One region of the Mucilaginibacter sp. cycad4 genome, then DNA from elsewhere that is predicted to be linked to it. Evidence: riboswitches for the same ligand, from Rfam matches in the RefSeq annotation. Region 1 holds a riboswitch; the other holds the start of a gene.
The links. Region 1 has a riboswitch for S-adenosylmethionine ahead of metH (methionine synthase). Riboswitches for the same ligand answer to the same signal wherever they lie in the genome.

Region 1 (7,654 bases):
CCGTTTAGGTGTGGTTGATGCATCGGAATGCCCGCCAACATTCGGCGTTCCGTTTGATATGGTAGTAGGCTTGATAGCCGGTGGCGATGGCGCAATCCGTAAAGCAGTTGAATTTGCCGAAGATGATGCTGTACAGGCCTGGAAAGATCTGGAGGCTTTTGACATTAATGATAAAGATGTAGTTGTTGGCATTGCGGCTTCGGGCACTACGCCTTATGTAATTGGCGGTTTAAAAACAGCCAATGAGCATAATTTAGTTACCGGCTGCATTGTTTGTAACAGCGGCAGCCCGGTTGCGGCTGTGGCACAGTACCCGGTTGAAGTGGTAACCGGTCCGGAGTTTTTAACAGGATCAACCCGTATGAAGGCCGGTACCGCACAAAAATTAGTTTTAAATATGCTGAGCACAAGCGTAATGATCCAGCTTGGCCGTGTAAAAGGGAACAGGATGGTTGATATGCAATTAAGCAATCATAAATTAGTGAACAGGGGCACACATATGGTAATGGACGAAACCGGCTTGAGCGAAGAGGAAGCAGCCGGGTTACTGAAACAATACGGCAGCGTACGGAGCGCTGTTGATCATTTTAAAAAATAAGCTGAATTTGAAAATGTGCTGATTTGAAAATTTGAAAATGCCTGGCATTCGATAAATTTTTCAATTCAATAAATTCAGGTTCAGACAATTGAAATTAACACAATGCACGAAATTGAACCATATTATCGCTGGCGAGATGATTACGTAGCATCGGAAGATGAGTTTTCGCCTTTTTATGCAACAGAATACAGCGAGTTTGAATTTGACAAGCAGGTATACAATTACCTGCTGCACCCGCAATGGGATTCATTCGGCTCCAATACACTTTACCTTAAAGTGCTTTTTGCCGATTATGATAAAGGCTACACCATTATTGAGCTGATAGGCGAATGGAACGACGCCATCAATAACGACATCATGCTGCTGAAGCGCGAACTACTTGACCTGATGATCGATAACGGCATCACCCACTTTATCCTGATAGGCGAAAACGTACTCAACTTTCACTCAAGCGATGATTGCTATTACGAAGAGTGGTTCCAGGATGTGGAGGACGGCTGGATAGCAGGCATCAACTTCCGCGACCACGTAATCGATGAGTTTAAACACAACAACATCGACTACTACATCAACTTCGGCGGCGAACTTGATAACCTTGGGTGGAGAGCCCTAAAACCTGTACAGGTTTTCAAAAAGGTGGAAGAGCAGTTGATGCGCCGTTTAAACTAATCTTACCGGAAGCCTTTCGGGCAAAGCAACAACCGGGTCATGCTGAACTTGTTTCAGCACCCCACTGGATAGGTAGGCGATTTGCTAAGCAGGTGGCTTAGCGAGTGAGGTGTTGAAACAAGTAATCAACATGACGGTGCTTGTTATAGAGACGACAAAACTGTCTTGCTTCTTTCCTCCCTTTCTTCACCTTACATTCACTTTTTATTCATAAATTCGTATATTATTTAATAACAAAAAATGGAAATTAAAGATCCCGAATACGTTTATAAAAACGTAATACAATTAAATGAACAAGATGCGTCGCGCAAATTCATAGCTAATGTATTTGTGTGGATGTTTGTTGCCCTGGGGCTTTCGGCCTTGTGTGCGTTCATATTTTCAGGTAACCAGGCGTTATATGAAATGCTTAGGGACCCTGCCACCGGCGGCAATACCGGTTTAGGTACCATTGTAATGTTTGCGCCGCTTGCGTTCGTACTGATAATCTCATTTGGCTTTAACCGTTTATCATACGGTGTAGCAGCACTGCTGTTTATCGCTTTTTCGGCAGTTATGGGTATTAGTTTAAGTTATATACTAAGAGTGTTTACAGAAAGCTCGGTACTTGGCGTATTTATTACAACCTCTGTTGTTTTCGGTATAATGGCCGTGGCAGGGTATACAACCAATACCGATCTTACCAAGTTTGGATCGATCATGATGATGGGTCTTATTGGTATTATCGTAGCATCGTTATTTAACATGTTTATGCATAGTTCTCAGTTAGAATACATCATCAGTTATGTTGGCATCGCAGTATTTGTTGGATTAACCGCTTATGATGTTCAGAAATTGAAACGCATAGGAGCCGGTCTTGAATATGGCACCTCATCAACAAGTAAAATGGCCCTTTTAGGTGGTTTAACATTGTACCTTGACTTCATCAACCTTTTCCTGATGATCCTCCGTTTATTCGGCAGAAGAAGATAATTCTAATTAAGAAACTCAATCAAAAAGCTGCCGTTTTCATAGGCGGCTTTTTTTGTTTAACAATGTGGCTTAGCTGTGATATTTAGCGTACGTTATACACTTGCAAATGACAACTTTATTGCGCAACTTTGCGGTGCTTATGGAGAAAGACGGAGGGATTAGACCCTGCGATGTCTTAGCAACCTGTGCTTCACAAGGTGCTACATTCTACCAGGCAGCAATTATGCGCCCGGACAGATAAGCGAAAGTCATAACAACACCCGACTTTTCGAGATAAGCTTTTATTTATTTGTGATTACAACGATTGTTCTGATTACACTGATTTAATTTTTACTGACCGGCTATTTGCTTAAGACGTCGGTAGATCCTAACAATCTTTAAAATCAAAGCAATCGGTGAAATCATCAAATAAAAATTGGTGAAATCAAAAAATGGACATTAGAAAAGAATTACAGAAACGCATCCTGGTGATTGATGGGGCGATGGGTACCATGATACAGCGGTACCAGCTTACCGAGAAGGATTTTCGTGGCGAGCGTTTTCGCGATCATCATAGCGACCTGCAGGGCAATAACGACCTGCTCAATATCACACGGCCCGATATTATCAAAGCCATCCACGCCGAATACCTGGATGCCGGTGCCGATATTATTGAGACCAATACTTTCAGTACGCAGGTAATTTCCCTTGCCGATTATCACCTCGAAGAACTGGCCTATGAACTAAGCTACGAAGGTGCGCGCATTGCCCGCGAAGTTGCCGATGAATATACGCAGCGCAACCCTGCCAAACCGCGCTTTGTTGCCGGTGCCATAGGCCCAACCAACCGTACTGCTTCTTTATCGCCTGATGTAAATGACCCGGGATACCGCGCCGTTACTTTTGATGACCTTGCCGAAGCCTATTATGACCAGGTTCGTGGCTTGGTTGATGGTGGTTCGCATTTGTTATTGGTTGAAACTATTTTCGATACATTGAACGCCAAGGCTGCTTTGTTCGCCATAAAACGGTATGAGCTGGAATGTAAAGCTGCCGGTAAGGATTTTCCTGCCTTCCGCGATAACGGCGGTATCATGATTTCGGGTACCATTACCGATGCTTCGGGCCGTACCCTTTCCGGGCAAACGGTTGAGGCTTTCTGGAACTCGATAAGCCACGCCAACCTGCTATCAGTAGGTTTAAATTGTGCTTTAGGTGCCAGGGAAATGCGCCCACACCTGGCCGAGCTTTCTGAAAAAGCAGGTGTATTTATCTCTGCTTACCCAAACGCCGGTTTACCTAACGAGTTTGGCCAGTACGATGAAACCCCGCATGAAACCGCGCACCAGGTTGATGATTTTATCAAGTCCGGGTTGGTTAACATCGTTGGTGGTTGCTGTGGTACTACACCCGAGCATATTAAATGCATTGCCGATAAGGCTGCTAAATATCCGCCCCGCCCTATCCCGCAAATTGAGCCGGATATGCGCCTGAGCGGTTTGGAATCCGTTACCATAAAACCCGAAAGCATCTTTGTGAACGTGGGTGAACGTACCAATATCACCGGCTCTCCAAAGTTCTCTAAACTCATCCTTGCCGAAGATTATGAGGCAGCCTTATCTGTTGCCCTGCAACAGGTTGAAGGAGGCGCACAGGTCATCGACATTAACATGGATGAGGGCATGATCGATTCGGAAGCGGTGATGGTGAAATTTCTGAACCTTGTTGCCTCCGAGCCGGATATCGCCAAACTGCCTATCATGATCGACTCCTCAAAATGGACAGTGATCGAGGCTGGTTTGAAATGCGTACAGGGTAAAGGTATAGTGAACTCTATCTCCCTAAAAGAGGGTGAGGAAAAATTCAGGGAGCAGGCCCGGAAAATCTTAAGCTATGGTGCAGCCACCGTTGTAATGGCCTTTGACGAAACCGGTCAGGCCGATTCATTGGAGCGCCGTATCGAAATCTGTAAACGCTCATACGATATCCTGGTGAATGAAGTGGGTTTCCCACCGCAGGACATCATTTTTGACCCTAATATCCTTACCGTTGCTACCGGTTTAGAAGAGCATAACAACTATGCGGTCGACTTTATTGAAGCCACCCGCTGGATCAAACAAAACCTGCCCCATGCCAAAGTGAGCGGAGGGGTAAGTAATATCTCCTTCTCGTTCAGGGGTAATAATACGGTGCGCGAAGCTATGCACTCGGCTTTCCTGTACCATGCTATTAAAGCCGGTATGGATATGGGTATTGTTAACGCCGGGATGCTGGAAGTTTATGAAGAGATCCCCAAAAACCTGCTGGAACTGGTGGAAGACGTACTGCTTAACCGCCGTCCGGATGCTACCGAGCGTTTGGTTGAATTTGCCGATACCATCAAGAGTAAAGGCAAAGAAGTAGTGCGTGATGAAGAGTGGCGTAAAGGTACCGTTCAGGAGCGCCTCTCCCACTCACTGGTGAAGGGTATCGTTGAATACCTTGACGATGATGTGGAGGAAGCCCGCCAGGCCTACAGCAAACCCCTTGAAGTGATTGAAGGTCCGCTGATGGATGGCATGAACATCGTGGGTGATTTATTTGGCGCGGGTAAAATGTTTTTGCCGCAGGTGGTAAAATCGGCCCGTGTAATGAAAAAGGCAGTGGCTTATCTGCTGCCCTTCATCGAGGAAGAGAAAAAGAACAACGCCAATGCTGATCAGCGTGCTAATGCCGGCAAAGTTTTAATGGCTACCGTAAAAGGCGATGTACATGACATCGGCAAAAATATAGTTGGCGTGGTGTTGGCCTGTAACAACTTCGAGGTGATCGACCTTGGGGTGATGGTACCGGCACAGCGCATTATTGAAGAGGCTAAAAAGCAAAACGTTGATATCATCGGGCTGAGTGGTTTAATTACCCCGTCGCTTGATGAGATGGTGCATTTTGCTAAGGAAATGGAGCGCGAAGGGTTTACCATTCCGCTCATCATTGGTGGTGCTACCACATCGCGCATTCATGCGGCGGTAAAAGTTGCACCGCAATACTCCGGGGCTGCCATTCACGTGCTGGATGCATCGCGCAGTGTTACCGTATGCAGCAATCTCATGAGCAAGGATAACCGCGATGCCTATATCCAGGGCATTAAGGATGAATATGCTAAAGCCCGTGAAGCACATGCCAACAAAAAATCGGATAAACGTTTTGTAACTATCGAAGAAGCCCGCGCGGGCAAGTTCCAGATTAGCCTGGATGGCGATGTGGCGCCGAAACCTGCGTTTACCGGTACCAAAGTATTTGAGAATTTCCCGCTGGAAGAGTTGCTGCCTTATATCGATTGGACACCGTTTTTCCATACCTGGGAACTTCGCGGCAGCTATCCGAAGATCTTTGAGGATAAGTTTGTAGGCGTTGAAGCCAAAAAACTATTTGACGATGCACAGGTGCTTATGAAGCGCATCGTTAACGAGAAGCTGTTAACAGCCCGCGGCGTTATCGGCTTTTGGCCGGCAAATAGTGTAGGTGATGATATTGAATTGTATACCGATGAAAGTCGTACCGAAGTATTAACCCGCATTCACACTCTTCGTCAGCAAGCCGAAAAGGTAAAGAATGATCCATATTACGCCCTGTCGGATTTTATCGCACCTAAAGAAAGCGGTGTGCCTGATTATTTTGGAGGCTTTGCTGTAACCACGGGTTTGGGTTGCGACGAACTGGTAGCCGAGTTTGAGGCCGACCATGACGATTATAACAGCATTATGGCCAAAGCCCTTGCCGACCGCCTTGCCGAAGCCTTCGCCGAAAAAATGCATGAGTTGGTACGTAAAGAACACTGGGGCTATGCCAAAGGCGAGCAACTAAGCAATGCCGACCTGATCAAGGAGGAATACCAGGGTATCCGTCCGGCGCCGGGCTATCCCGCCTGTCCGGACCACACCGAAAAAACCACCTTGTTTGAGTTGTTAAAAGCCGAGAATAACGCGCACATGCACCTTACCGAAAGCCTGGCCATGTTACCGGCTGCGTCGGTAAGCGGTTTCTACTTCGCGCATCCGCAGGCAAGGTATTTTGGCCTTGGCAAGATCAGCAAAGACCAGGTGGAAGATTACGCGGTTAGGAAAAACATGCCGTTGGAAGATGCAGAAAGATGGTTGGGGCCAAATATTAATTATTAGCCCCCCGCCCCCTAAAGGGGGAGGAAGAATAAAAAAATTCGCCGCCACTCGGCTGGAGCCGAGCGGCGGCGTTAAAAAAAAGCGTAAGGCGCGTGCGATTCCCCTCTTGAGAGGGGGGGGAGGGGTGTGTTAAACAAAGTGGGAATGAACACCAGACAACACACCCCTCCCTACACACATTACCGACGCACCCCCTCTCAAGAGCAGGGCTGTTGCATTCTAAATATTATAAGTTAACTTGAGGTCAAAAAAGTTAGGATGGATAAGAGCATATTAGCGTATTTATCAGAGTTACCGGATATAAGGCGAAAGGCAGGCCAGCGCCATGACCAGACTTTCATTCTGTTGCTTGTGTTAATGAGTACAATGAGCGGTTATCATGGCTATCGTTCGATGGGTGATTTTATAAAGCGGAATGAAGTCGATCTTTTGGCCTTCTTTCAGCCTAATAAAGCCCGCCTTCCAAGCTTTTATACTATAAGACGTGTAATACAAGATTTAGACTTTAACAGCTTAAATGAGAGTTTCCATAAATGGGCCAGTCAGCATATTGATTTGTCTAAAAATGAATGGCTACATATAGATGGTAAGGCAATGAAAGGGACGATGAGCGATTATTCTCTTGACAAACAACGATTTGTAAGCCTGGTAAGCTTGTATAGTAGCAGGAGTAATCAAGTCGTTGGCCATGGTTTAGTTGACAACTCAAAACAAAGTGAAATCTCTGTAGTTCAGCAGCTTATTTCCAGTTTAGGATTACAGGGGGTAACGTTTACACTTGACGCATTACATTGTCAAAAAAAACGGTAGAGGCTATTATTGATACAGATAACAATTATATAATAGGTGTGAAGAAGAATCAAAAGAACCTTTACAAAAAGATCGAAACCATTACATCGGACGAGGCAATGGTTTGTAGTAAGTTTGTTGAGTTGTTGAAAAACAAAGGGCGAATAGAACGTAGAACAGTTTGGGTGTACCCGGGAACAGAGGAAATCAGTAACACATGGGCTGGGGTAAGCCAACTTATTAAAGTGCATCGCTGGGTAAAAGAAAAAGGACGTATCCGGGAAGAATACGCCTTTTTCATCAGTAGCTTAATCGGTAATGCGCAAATATTCTGCCATGGTATTAAAAGCCATTGGAGTATAGAAAACAGTCTTCATTGGGTAAAGGACGTGACATTTAACGAAGACGCTTCACGAATTAGAACATCCAATGCGCCTGAAAATACTTCTGTGTTCAGAAACATAGTTATTAATGTATTTAGAATAAATGA
Region 2 (7,654 bases), 3.2 Mb from region 1:
ACCTTGGTAGGTGCAGGCGGGGGAGAAGGCGCTATGGATGCGGCCAATATCTTAAAACCTGCCCTGGCCCGTGGTGAGCTTCGTTCAATTGGTGCTACAACTCTTAACGAGTATCAGAAGTATCTTGAAAAAGATAAAGCTTTGGAACGCCGCTTCCAAAAAGTGATGGTTGAAGAACCTGATGCTGCTGATGCTATATCTATTTTACGTGGCCTGAAAGAACGCTATGAAACCCACCACAAAGTGAGGATTAAAGACGAAGCGATCATCGCTTCTGTCGAAATGTCACAGCGCTACATTTCCGACAGGTTTTTACCGGATAAGGCCATCGACCTTATGGACGAGGCTGCTTCAAAACTTCGGTTGGAAATGGACTCGGTACCGGAAGTAGTTGATGAGCTTGAGCGCCGCATTATGCAATTGGAAATTGAGCGTGAAGCTATTAAACGTGAAAAGGACGACCGTAAGGTTGCCGAACTGAGCGAGGAAATAGCCAACCTCTCGCAACAGCGTGATTCCTTACGTGCCAAATGGAAAGGCGAAAAGGATCTTGTCGACGGTATTAATACTAAAGTTGAGCTGATTGAAAATTATAAGCTGGAAGCTGAACAAGCCGAACGTGCCGGCGATTATGGCAAGGTAGCGGAGTTACGCTATGGTACTATAGTAGAAGCCCAGGCCGAGGTTGAAAAGCTAAAAGCTGCCCTGCTTGAAAATCAGAGCGACAGCCGCATGCTGAAAGAAGAGGTTACTGCCGATGATATTGCCGGTGTAGTGAGCCGCTGGACAGGCATCCCGGTAAGCAAAATGATCCAGAGCGAACGCGAGAAACTGCTTAACCTTGAAGATGAACTGCACAAGCGTGTTGCAGGACAGGAAGAGGCTATAGAAGCTATAAGTGATGCTATCCGCCGTAGCCGTGCAGGTTTGCAGGATAAACGCAGACCAATTGGCTCGTTCATATTTTTGGGAACAACCGGTGTAGGTAAAACCGAGCTGGCAAAGGCTTTGGCCGAGTACCTGTTTAACGACGAAGGCGCGTTGGTGAGGATAGATATGAGCGAATACCAGGAACGTCATGCTGTGTCAAGGCTGATAGGAGCGCCTCCGGGCTATGTTGGATATGATGAAGGCGGGCAGTTAACAGAAGCCGTTCGTCGCAAGCCTTACAGCGTAGTACTGCTGGACGAAATTGAAAAAGCCCATCCTGATGTGTTCAACATCCTGTTGCAGGTTTTGGATGATGGCCGGTTGACCGATAATAAAGGCCGCGTGGTGAATTTTAAAAATACCATCATCATCATGACCTCGAACATCGGTTCAAATATCATCCAGGAAAATTTCCAAAACCTGGAGGATGAGAACCGCGATGAACTGGTGGCAAAAACAAAGAACGAGTTGTTTAACCTGTTAAGGGTAACCATTCGTCCGGAGTTTTTGAACAGGATAGATGAGATTATCATGTTTACCCCGCTAAACCGCGATGAAATTCATGATATTGTTAAACTGCAATTTAAACATGTACAGCAAACCCTTGCCGAGATGGGCGTAACTATCGAGGCATCCGACGAAGCTTTGGATTGGCTGGCGCAATTAGGTTATGATCCGCAATTTGGCGCACGTCCGTTAAAACGTGTGATCCAGAAAAAGATCCTGAACGAGTTGAGTAAACAGATCCTGGCCGGTACGGTAGATAAAGACAGCGTTATCAAAATTGATATGTTTGATAATCAGTTTGTGTTCCTTAACTCGGCTAAAGAAGCCGCGGAACCGGCTAAATAAGTTTATAATAACAAAATAAATACATAATAGAAAAAGGCTTCCCAATTTGAGAAGCCTTTTTCTATTATTAACAACCGGAGAATCTATTAAAAAACTTCGGCTGTTTGTTGTTTAGTTACCGATGCCAAGCTGACCCCCGTAAGCTGATCGGCAAAGGCTACGAAAGCCTTACTCTCAGATATACGATGTTGATTAGCGATCAGATTTTGCAAATTGATTTTTCCTATCACAAATTTATAACTACCTGAATAATAACGCTCATTAATGTGTTCAAAGTTCAATGCTTCAACCAGTTCTTCATCATCATAACGCAGATAAATGGTTAATTCGATGTTATTGGTAAAATTAAGATCTGTTTTTTCTTTAGCTTTTTTGTATTCGTACTGGTAGTTATAACGCAATGCGGCAATATCCGACAGTACGGCCGAACCGGTAGGGTGGCCACCTGCGCCTTTCCCGAAAAAGAATTGCTGATCGGCAAAGGCAGCCTGCACAGTTACACCATTGTATTCGTACTCAACGTTGTATAAAAACTCTTTATCGTTCACAAATTTGGGCAATACAAACAGGGCAACGTTGCGGTCGTCAAGTTCTTTAGCTACGGGTACCAGTTTAATTTTGAGGTTTTTCTCACGTGCATATTGCAGATCAGCAGCGGCAAGGTTTTGGATGCCCAGGTTAAATACCTCGTCAGGCTGTACAACAACGCCATAAGCGTGGGCAGCAGCAATAACCAGCTTATACTTGGCGTCAAAACCGCCGACATCACTGGTTGGGTCAGTTTCGGCAAAGCCGAGGTCCTGCGCTTGTTTCAATGCACTGTCGTAATCAAGCCCTTCAATAAAACCTTTTGAAAGAATATAGTTTGATGAGCCGTTGAAAATGCCGCTTATCGAGTGCAACAATTCATTATCATAGTACTCTTCTAAATTGCGGATAATAGGGATGCTACCGCAAACTGCGCCTTCATACAATAGCGATGTGCCATATTGATGCTGGATGTCGATCAGTTCGTCCAAATGCAGGGCGATCATTTTTTTACTGGCAGATACCACGTTCTTGCCCGATTTTAAAGCCCTTGAAACAATTTCAAAAGCGGCTTCAGTATCATTGATGAGCTCAACTATAGTATTGATCTCGGGGTTATTGAGCAGTTCTTCCTTATCGGTAGTAAATAAATGTGCCGGTAAAGAACGTTTTTTATTTGGATCCTTAATAGCAAATTTTACTATCTCGATATTTAAATGCTTTGTTTTGATGATATCATATAAACCCTGGCCTACAACTCCAAATCCGAAGAGGCCGATATTTAACTTTTTACTCATTACGCTGTACGTTGCAGTTCTATAATTTTTCCTTTCACATCGGTTTTAAAAAACGATGTAAATATGTTTGTTAATGCTTCTGTTTCAATTAAAAATCCGTCATGCCCATAAAACGAGTCCAGTTCGGCAAAGGCAGCTTTGGGGATATGCCTGAACAGGTATTGCTGCTCCTCAACAGGGAATAAAACATCTGATGAGATACCGATAACCAAAGTTTTTGCTTTGATGAGGCTCAAGGCTTTATCAACCCCGTGACGGCCGCGGCCTACATTGTGCGAATCCATCACTTTGGTCAGGTACCAATAGCTATAAGCGTTAAAGCGGTTCACCAGCTTTTGACCCTGGTAATTTTGGTATGATGAAGAGCGGAAATTGTCCTGTACATCGTCGGCTTCTTCCTGCTGGGTAATACCGTAAGTTTTATAAGTACGATAACTTAAAAGCGCAATACTGCGCGCGGCTTTTAAGCCTTTCTGACCGCCTTCGGGCGTATTGGCATAAAAGGTGCGGTCGGCAGTAATAGCTAAACGCTGCGATTCGTTAAAGGCAATGCCCCATGGCGAGTGTTTAGCGTTGGTAGCTATCAGGATCAGATTTTTGATCCGCTCTGGTTCAATAATAGCCCATTCCATAGCCTGCTGCCCACCTAATGAACCGCCAATCAATACACTGATATTATTGATGTTTAAATGTTCGGCAAGCAACTGGTGCGCTTTAACCATATCTCTTGTAGTAAACTGGGGATATGAAAGATAATAAGGCTGCCCGGTAACCGGGTTAATGCTCAACGGACTGGTAGTACCATAAGGCGAACCCAAAATATTGGCGCAAACTATAAAATGCTCTTCGGGGTTGAAAAAGTAGCCCTCACCAATAAGTCCCTTCCACCAGTCAAACACATCGCTGTTGGCTGTGAGCGCATGGCAAACCCAAACAACGTTATTTTTTTCCTTATTTAACCTGCCGTATGTATGAAAGCCTATCTCTAAGCCCTCAAGCTGCCGGCCCGATTCAAATTCAAAAGTATCAGTGTATTTAAATATCTCTGCGTTCATTCTTGTTATTTGTCACGCTGTGTTAAGTCGAAAGTCTTTAGTTTGAAGTCGAAAGTCAAACATTTTAAAGATTTGACTTCGGGCTGTAGACTTAGAACTTAAGACTTAACTACACGTAACGTTTACTATATCACTTAAAAAAAACTATACATTGTTAAACTAATTCACCCTCACTTGCCCTAATCTTCGCAAAAGCCTGCTCAAAATCGGCTTTGATATCGTCAATATGCTCAATGCCAACAGCTACACGCAATGATGCTGGTGTAACACCGGCAGCTAATTGCTCTTCAGCAGATAATTGCTGATGTGTGGTTGCCGATGGCTGGATGATCAGCGTTTTTGCATCGCCCACATTGGCTAAATGGCTTACCAGTTTCAGGTTGTTGATCACCTGGCTGGCCTGCTCTTTACTCCCCTTAATCTCGAATGACAATACGCCGCCAAAACCATTTTTTAAATATTTTTTTGCAAGCTCGTGGTACGGTGATGATTCCAGTCCCGGGTAATTTACGCTTGCCACCTGCGGATGCTGCTCCAGCCATTTGGCTAATTGCAGGGCATTGTCAACGTGGCGCTGTACACGCAGTGACAGCGTTTCCAGTCCCTGGATATTCAACCATGAATTAAATGGCGCCTGAGAGGGACCGAAATCTCTCAAGCCCTCAACACGGGCGCGGATAATAAATTGAATATTGCCAAACGGACCGCCGATACCAAATACATCGTTAAATATCAGTCCGTGGTAACCTTCAGATGGCTCTGTAAATTGCGGGAACTTGCCATTGCCCCAGTTGTAATTACCGGCGTCAATTATAACACCGCCAATACTGGTGCCATGCCCGCCAATCCATTTGGTTGTCGACTCAACAACTACGTTAGCGCCATGTTCGATAGGGCGGAAGAGGTAACCACCCGCGCCGAAGGTATTATCAACAATTAATGGCAGATCATGTTTTTTGGCAACTTCGCTCACCTTGTCAAAATCGGCAATGGTAAAGCCGGGATTACCTATGGTTTCCAGGAAAATTGCTTTTGTTTTATCATCAATAAGTGCTTCAATGCTTGCCGCGGTATCATCTTTGGCAAAGCGCGCATTGATACCCAAACGTTTAAATGCTACTTTAAACTGGTTATAAGTGCCACCATACAGGAAAGGGGAAGTAACAAAGTTATCGCCAACCTGTAAAATATTATTCAGGGCAAGAAACTGTGAGGCCTGGCCCGATGCTGTTGCCAGCGCAGCCACCCCGCCCTCTAAAGCTGCGATGCGTTTTTCAAATACATCGGTAGTGGGGTTCATGATGCGGGTGTAAATATTACCAAACTCTTTTAATGCAAACAGGTTAGCACCATGCTCGGCACTGTTAAATACGTATGAAGTAGTTTGGTAAATGGGCACAGCGCGTGAACCTGTGGTTGGATCAACTTCCTGGCCGGCGTGTAATTGTAAGGTTTCGAATTTTAAGGCAGACATAGTTGTAATTTTTTAATGTGTTTAATTTAGATTTTTAATGTTTAGATGGATTTGGAAAGCCGGTTTAAAAACAACCGGTTAACAACACGCTTTTCAGAGAATGAAAAATAGGAGCGTGCTAAGCATCAACAGCAGCAACACATACAAATACAGCCAATAGGGGAGCTAATATATTGTACGTTACCGTTTAAGGTGTAAAAAGTGTTGCGTTGCGTAAATTTAATTAAACTTTTCATGGTTATAAATTTATATTCCCCGGTGTTATTTGCCGGGACAGGAATTGGCACCTTCTTCAACATTGAAGGGTTGCCAGCGGGTCATTGAGCCTGATCTCTCGCCGCTTCTTTATAAATCAAAACCCGAACTATGTGCGGAGTATTGATCGACCTTGGTATCGCTACCAAATAATGTTGCGAATATAAGGGATTATGGGATAATGTACCAAATTTTATTTTTTTTGAGGTAAAAGGTTAAAGGCAAAAGGTAGTAGCGTTCGTGTAGATCGAAAATCCTTTTCTCACAAAACCTTTAACCTTTTGCCTTTTACCTCAATAAAGCCTGTTCCATATCAGCTATCAGATCATCAATATGCTCCAGCCCAACGGAAACCCTAAGCAGGTTTCGCGGTGTTTTTGTATCAGGGCCTTCAACGGTAGCCCGGTGTTCTATCAGGCTTTCAACACCGCCCAGGCTGGTTGCTTTAATGAATAGCTTAAGTTTATTAATAATGTTATGGGTATCGTTCTCATCACCTTTAATAGTAAAGGATAACATCCCACCAAAAGCCAGCATCTGATCTTTGGCAATATCGTGTTGCGGGTGCGATGGCAAACCAGGGTACATTACCTGTTCAACATTCGGATGTTGTTCAAGATATTCGGCAAGCAATTGGGCATTTTGTACATGGCCTTTTACACGGTACGGCAAGGTTTTGATACTGCGTACCAGGTAATAGCAGTCCATAGGCGAGGGGATAGCGCCACCCATTTCCTGCACCTGCCTGATTTTTGTCCACCAATCGTTCTTTTCGGCAGTAATCAAAACGCCGCCCATCAGGTCGCTGTGCCCGCCGAAGTATTTGGTGGCCGAGTGCATAACCATATCCGCGCCCAGCTCAAGCGGCCGCTGGCAAATTGGTGTTGCAAAAGTATTATCGCATAAAACTTTAATACCCTTTGCTTTGGCAATGGCAACTACCTTTTTAATATCGGTTATTTTAAGCAAAGGGTTTGAAGGCGTTTCTATCCAGATCAAACCTGTTTCGGGTTTAATGTGCTGCTGCAAAACTTCCGGATCGTTCACATCGATAAAATCGAAGGTAAGGATCCCGGCGAAAAGGGTTTTAAGCTGGTTGCGCAGGCCGTGATACATATCATCGGGCGCAATTATATGGGTGCCAGGCTCCAATGATTGAAATACCGACATCCCGGCCGCATTGCCCGATGAAAAGGAAGCCGCTTCAACACCGCCCTCTAACTTAGCCAGCACATGCTCCAATGCATGGCGGTTGGGGTTTGATGAACGGCTGTAAATATAACCCGCCGGGAAACCGCCATCCTCACCGCGCTCAAACGTGGTTGACATAATAATGGGTTGTATCACGGCCCTTGTTGCTTCATCAACGTGGTTACCGGCGTGTATGGCTATAGTTTCAGTTTTCATGGTATTGTATTATGATATCGGCCAAAATAAACAAGAATATTTGTTTTTAGCTGTAGCGTTTTTATATTTTTTGCCGAATAGGTTTAAAAACCAAACCACATGAAAAAATGCCTTATCTTCCTGTTTGCTATTATAGGGCTATATGCCTGTAAAAAAGATGCCAATGATACAGCCTACGACAAAAGCTATAAAGCATGGCAAAACTTTAAGGCCGAAAGCAAAAACTCTTATACTTACACCGTTAATGCCGGTTCAATTTTTGGCTATGGCTCCGAAACAAAGATCACCGTTCAAAATGGCGCGGTAGTATCAAGAGATTATCTTTCATATACTTTAGAATATACAGCTGCAAATAC

Region 2: linked by a shared signal. The riboswitch ahead of SNE26_RS08920 (O-acetylhomoserine aminocarboxypropyltransferase/cysteine synthase) and the one ahead of metH (methionine synthase) in region 1 are both predicted to bind S-adenosylmethionine.

What each region holds. Positions count from the first base shown of each region.
Region 1 is NZ_CP139559.1:5,419,143-5,426,796, forward strand. It holds gene murQ (N-acetylmuramic acid 6-phosphate etherase) at 1-598, shown strand, start outside; gene SNE26_RS22015 (hypothetical protein) at 701-1,267, shown strand; gene SNE26_RS22020 (Bax inhibitor-1/YccA family protein) at 1,508-2,239, shown strand; SAM riboswitch class I at 2,374-2,483, shown strand; gene metH (methionine synthase) at 2,671-6,375, shown strand; partial or broken gene SNE26_RS22030 (ISAs1 family transposase) at 6,634-7,654, shown strand, end outside.
Region 2 is NZ_CP139559.1:2,190,759-2,198,412, reverse strand. It holds gene clpB (ATP-dependent chaperone ClpB) at 1-1,782, shown strand, start outside; gene SNE26_RS08930 (homoserine dehydrogenase) at 1,869-3,107, opposite strand; gene metX (homoserine O-acetyltransferase) at 3,107-4,162, opposite strand; gene SNE26_RS08920 (O-acetylhomoserine aminocarboxypropyltransferase/cysteine synthase) at 4,317-5,636, opposite strand; SAM riboswitch class I at 5,880-5,990, opposite strand; gene SNE26_RS08915 (aminotransferase class V-fold PLP-dependent enzyme) at 6,180-7,298, opposite strand; gene SNE26_RS08910 (hypothetical protein) at 7,398-7,654, shown strand, end outside.